DNA from 2 places in the Enterobacter sp. HK169 genome. Region 2 is predicted to be linked to the other one. Evidence: predicted binding sites of a transcription regulator. Region 2 holds the regulator's gene; the other holds the start of a gene.
What was found. The regulator PurR, encoded in region 2, represses purine synthesis genes. The targets are predictions, from matches to a motif close to CANGCAAACGTTTGCNTG.

Region 1 (3,084 bases), 1.5 Mb from region 2:
ATGATGTCCAGTGGGATATCCTGCGGCTCGAAGCGGATTTCCTCTTCGATTTCAGCATTGATGGCGACAGCTTCCCCACCTAACACTTTCTCTTTTGGTTTGTCCCAGATCTTGCCGTTTACCAGCACGCGCTGGTCAAGGATCCATTCTTTTATGCGTGAACGCGAATAATCAGGGAACAATTCGGCCAAAGCCTGATCTAAGCGTTGACCGAGCTGATTTTCGGAGACTGTTGCGGTGAGTTCTACTCGTTGTGCCATAAACTGCTTCTTCGTTTAACGTTGGGTTTTACGGCTTTGCCGTTTAATATAGTGTGCTATTGTAGCTGGTCTTAATCGGGAGCAGGAACAGAGTTTCTCCCGGACAAACATTTGAGGAAAGTCAAAACGTCATGACGCGCATGAAATATCTGGTGGCAGCGGCCACGTTGAGCCTGGCTTTGGTGGGCTGCTCCGGTTCAAATGAACAGGTCCCTGACAATCCGCCGAATGAAATCTATGCGACTGCACAACAAAAGTTGCAGGACGGTAACTGGAAACAGGCGATAACGCAACTGGAAGCGTTGGATAATCGCTATCCATTTGGTCCATATTCGCAGCAGGTACAGTTAGATCTCATCTACGCATACTATAAAAATGCCGACCTGCCGCTGGCTCAGGCAACTATCGATCGTTTCATGCGTCTGAACCCGACTCATCCTAACATCGACTATGTGATGTACATGCGCGGCCTCACCAACATGGCGCTGGACGACAGTGCGCTGCAGGGCTTCTTCGGCGTGGATCGTTCTGACCGTGACCCGCAGCATGCGCGTGATGCCTTCAATGACTTCTCCAAGCTGGTGCGCGGCTATCCGAACAGTCAGTACGTGACCGACGCGACCAAACGTCTGGTGTTCCTGAAAGATCGTCTGGCGAAATATGAATACTCCGTAGCGGAATACTATACCCGCCGTGGCGCATGGGTTGCCGTGGTTAACCGCGTAGAAGGTATGCTGCGTGATTATCCGGATACTCAGGCAACGCGCGACGGCCTGAAGCTGATGGAAAATGCTTACCGTCAGATGCAGATGACCGCTCAGGCTGAAAAAGTGGCGAAAATCATCGCCGCGAACAGCAGCAACACCTGATATTGCCTCAATGCAAAACGGCAGCCCGAAGGCTGCCGTTTTTTTATTCATTTTACCGCGTCGCTGAAGCGCTTAAGCCTCAACACATCCAGTCAACTATGGCCCCAATTTTTGCCTTCGACAAGGTAAATCTCACCTCTTCCTGCCCTGCCTCACAAAAAAGATTCCCTGACAAAAACCGACAAAATAACGTGATCTAAATCACACATTTTGACATTAGGTCGGGTATGCTGGAATCACCAAGACGGAAAGACAAGAGGTAAAATTTATGACAATGAACATTACCAGTAAACAAATGGAAATTACTCCGGCAATCCGCCAGCACGTCGCAGACCGTCTCGCCAAACTGGATAAATGGCAAACTCATTTGATTAATCCACATATCATCCTGTCCAAGGAGCCGCAGGGTTTCATCGCTGACGCAACTATCAATACTCCAAACGGCCATCTGGTCGCCAGCGCAAAACACGAGGATATGTACACAGCTATTAACGATTTGATCAACAAGCTGGAACGGCAGCTCAATAAAGTGCAACACAAAGGTGAAGCCCGTCGCGCCGCAACATCGGTGAAAGACGCCAGCTTCGCGGAAGAAGTTGAAGAAGAGTAATCCTTTAAATTGAGTGTACCGCCAACGCGCCTTCGGGCGCGTTTTTTGTTTTTTATTGACAGGGTGAAAACAGTACGGGTACTTTAACGGTATCAATCACAGGATGACTTTATGAAACTTACGCCGTTCTTCTTCGCATTCTTTTTTACCTTCCCCTGACTGGGAGGCGTTTCGTCGTGTGATAAAGAATGCGAAGACGAACAACAAGGCCTCCCACACCGGGGGGCCTTTTTTATTGATAACGATAAAATGAGACAGGCAACACTATGACACCGGAAAACCCGTTACTGGATCTGCGAGTAAAAATCAGCGCGCTGGATGAGAAACTGCTGGCGCTGCTGGCCGAACGCCGCGCGCTTGCCGTTGAAGTGGGCAAAGCCAAGCTGGACTCCCATCGCCCGGTACGCGATATCGACCGCGAGCGCGATCTGCTGGAACGTCTCATTCAGCTCGGCAAAGCGCATCACCTCGATGCCCACTACATTACCCGGTTGTTCCAGCTCATCATCGAAGACTCCGTTCTCACCCAGCAAGCGCTGCTCCAGCAGCATCTGAACAAAACCAATCCACACTCTGCGCGTATCGCCTTCCTCGGTCCGAAGGGGTCTTATTCTCACCTGGCCGCACGTCAGTATGCCGCACGCCATTTCGAAGAATTTATTGAGAGCGGCTGCGCGAAGTTTGCCGACATTTTTAACCAGGTTGAGACCGGCCAGGCGGATTACGCCGTCGTACCGATTGAAAACACCAGCTCCGGCGCCATCAACGACGTCTACGATTTGCTGCAGCACACCAGCCTGTCGCTGGTTGGCGAGCTGACGATCCCAATCGATCACTGCGTGCTGGTCGCCGGCTCAACGGACCTGAGCAAGATCGAAACGGTTTACAGTCATCCACAGCCGTTCCAGCAGTGCAGCCAGTTCCTGAACCGCTATCCGAGCTGGAAAATTGAGTACACCGAAAGCACCTCGGCGGCGATGGAAAAAGTGGCGCAGGCTAACACCCCAACCGTCGCCGCGCTCGGCAGCGAAGCAGGCGGGGCGCTGTATGGTTTACAGGTGCTGGAACGCAACCTGGCGAACCAGACGCAAAATATCACCCGCTTCGTGGTGCTGGCACGCAAGGCAATCAATGTGTCAGACCAGGTGCCGGCCAAAACCACGCTGCTGATGGCGACCGGCCAACAGGCCGGGGCGCTGGTTGAAGCCCTGCTGGTGCTGCGTAACCACAACCTGATCATGACCAGGCTGGAATCACGCCCAATCCACGGTAACCCGTGGGAAGAGATGTTCTACCTCGATATCCAGGCCAACCTGGAATCTGCTTCCATGCAGAAGGCCCTGCG
Region 2 (3,084 bases):
GCATCTGCAGCGGCGGCACCACGGCGAAAGTGGCGGCTCCCCAGACGACCATCGCAATCGCGGCCCCGAACTCATTACGCGCCAGCCACGGAATGGCAACCATGATGACGATCAGCAGGGTTAAGAAGCCCTTCAGCGTCCCGCTCACGGAACGGTCGGCAAATTTCCCGCCCAGATAGTTGCCGATCGAGAAGCCCACGCCAATCAGCACCAGCATCGCGGTAACGAAGAGAGGCGTTGCGTGGGTGATATCGTGCAGTACCGGTGAAATATAGGTGTAGAGGGTAAACATCGCCCCTGCCCCCAGCACGGTGGTGAGCAACGCGGAGAGCACCTGCGGGCGCATCAGCACCGCCAGCTCTTTACGCACTTCCGGACGTTCTCCGGCATTGCCTTTCGGCAGGGAGAAGAACAGCGCCACCATCGCAATCACGCCCAGCCCGGCCGTCGCCAGGAAAGACATACGCCAGCCGATCGCTTCTCCCAGCCAGGTTGCCGCAGGCACCCCGCCGATATTGGCAATCGTCAGCCCCATAAACATGGTTGCCACGGCGCTCGCCTGCTTGTGTTTTGGCACCACGCTGGCAGCCACAACCGATCCCAGCCCAAAGAACGCGCCGTGGTTAAGGCTGGTCAGAATGCGCGACAGCATCAATGTGGTGTAGTCCGGCGAAATGGCCGAAAGCACGTTGCCCAGGGTGAAAATCGCCATCAGGAAAATCAGCGCATTGCGGCGCGCGCGGTGTGAAAGAAGAAGCGTCATCAGCGGCGCCCCGACCATCACGCCGATAGCGTAGGCGCTGATTAACATCCCTGCCGCAGGGATAGAGACATCTACGCCCCGGGCAATAACAGGCAGTAACCCCATCGGGGAGAATTCAGTGGTGCCAATCCCAAAAGCGCCAATCGCCAGGGCCAGCAGGGGAAAATTGATTTTCATGCGTCAACTCCGGATGCCGTGTCATGTGGTGACACAGAACAAAGAAGCAGAAAGCATGACATCAATCACAAAAAATGAGAAGTTAACAAAATGGCAAAAGATTTTTGCCAGAGAAGTAACAATCCGGGGAGTTGGGAGGGAGAAGGCTCTCCCTCCGCGTAAAATCAGTGCAGCGCAGCCGTCAGACCGGCCGCAACAATCAGAGCCAGCACAACAATGGTGGTGAACAGCGAAAACTTAAGATCGGAACTCATCAATTTTTCTCCTTTTAATCCCCACACGAAAAGTGAGCTTGCTCATTTTTGCACAGATTACGTCAAAAATCTTCCTGGATTTATACTGATAACCACTTTACCTCTTCCCCTTTTCATCAAGATAGGACAAAATTCCACGCTAAATTTATTAGCGTACCGGCCATTGACCCCCTCCTGACGTCCCGTGTCGTTTTCCCGGCGTGCCGCAATTCAAGATTGCGAGATAAGGGTGAGAGAAGGCAAACGTTTACCTTCAAGTTTTTCAGGAGCTTAGGATATGGTCTGGAGTGACATTTAATGGCAACAATTAAAGACGTAGCAAAACGCGCAAACGTTTCCACTACAACCGTATCACATGTAATTAACAAAACCCGCTTTGTGGCGGAAGAGACGCGCAACGCCGTCTGGGCAGCGATCAAAGAGCTGCACTATTCGCCAAGTGCGGTTGCGCGTAGCCTCAAGGTTAATCACACCAAGTCCATTGGATTGCTGGCGACCAGCAGTGAAGCGGCCTATTTTGCCGAGATCATTGAAGCGGTCGAAAAGAACTGCTTCCAGAAAGGCTATACCCTGATTCTGGGCAACGCGTGGAACAGCATTGAAAAACAGCGTGCCTACCTGTCGATGATGGCGCAAAAGCGCGTTGATGGCCTGCTGGTGATGTGTTCCGAGTACCCGGAATCCGTGCTGTCGATGCTGGAAGAGTATCGCCATATTCCGATGGTGGTGATGGACTGGGGCGAAGCGCGCGCAGACTTTACCGATTCCGTTATCGATAACGCCTTTGAAGGCGGCTATATGGCCGGTCGTTATCTGATCGAACGCGGCCACCGCGAGATTGGCGTGATCCCCGGTCCGCTGGAGCGCAACACCGGCGCGGGCCGTCTGGCCGGTTTTATGAAAGCGATGGAAGAAGCGTTGATCAACGTGCCGGAAAACTGGATTGTGCAGGGCGACTTTGAGCCGGAATCGGGCTACCGCGCGATGCAGCAGATCGTCTCCCAGCCGCACCGTCCGACCGCCGTGTTCTGCGGGGGCGACATCATGGCCATGGGCGCGCTCTGCGCTGCCGACGAGCTGGGCCTGCGCGTACCGCAGGATATATCCGTGATCGGCTATGACAACGTGCGTAACGCGCGTTTCTTCACCCCGGCGCTGACCACCATTCACCAGCCGAAAGATTCGCTGGGCGAAACGGCCTTCAATATGCTGATGGACAGGATCGTCAACAAGCGCGAAGAGTCGCAGTCTATTGAAGTTCACCCGCGTCTTATCGAACGCCGTTCCGTTGCGGACGGTCCGTTCCGCGACTACCGTCGTTAATCGCTTTACGGGGCCAGCTATGCTGGCTCCCGTAACCATTCCCGGTTCAGCGTTTCGCTGTCTCCCAGATAATCCAGCAGCCAGGCCATCGCAGGCGAGACGTCATTTTGCTGCCAGGTGAGGCAGCAGGCCGCATCCGGGAACGGATTCTCCAGCGTCAGCTCAACCCACTCTCCGGTATCGATGCGCGGACGCGCGAAATGAACGGGCACCATCGCGACGCACAGCCCGGCGCTGAGGCACGTCGCCGACGATTCCCAGTCAGGGGCCACCACCCGCCGCTGGTTGTCCAGAAGCCAGGTGATACGCTTGGGCAATGAACGGGACGTATCCTCCAGCACCAGCGACGGCCAGTTGCGCAGCGTGTCATCGCTGAGCGGCCCTTCCATCGACGCCAGCGGATGATCGCTTGCCACCACGCATTTCCAGCTCAGCATCCCCATGTCGCGAAAAGCGTAACGTCCCCCGACCGGGATCGCCTGCGTAGCCCCAATCGCCATCTCTGCCCTGCCGTCCGCCAGTGCATCCCAGACGCCGTTAAACACCTCCTGCGAGACCCGCAGCTCG

Region 1: the regulator PurR is predicted to act here: its motif matches at 1,283-1,300, upstream of raiA (ribosome-associated translation inhibitor RaiA).

The regions. Positions count from the first base shown of each region.
Region 1 covers NZ_CP017087.1:1,828,587-1,831,670, forward strand. The annotation lists gene rluD (23S rRNA pseudouridine(1911/1915/1917) synthase RluD) at 1-260, opposite strand, end outside; gene bamD (outer membrane protein assembly factor BamD) at 392-1,129, shown strand; gene raiA (ribosome-associated translation inhibitor RaiA) at 1,398-1,739, shown strand; Phe leader region at 1,850-1,975, shown strand; gene pheL (pheA operon leader peptide PheL) at 1,851-1,898, shown strand; gene pheA (bifunctional chorismate mutase/prephenate dehydratase) at 2,006-3,084, shown strand, end outside.
Region 2 covers NZ_CP017087.1:305,978-309,061, reverse strand. The annotation lists gene EnteroDNA1_RS01595 (MFS transporter) at 1-940, opposite strand, end outside; gene cydH (cytochrome bd-I oxidase subunit CydH) at 1,105-1,194, opposite strand; gene purR (HTH-type transcriptional repressor PurR) at 1,492-2,517, shown strand; gene punR (DNA-binding transcriptional activator PunR) at 2,535-3,084, opposite strand, start outside.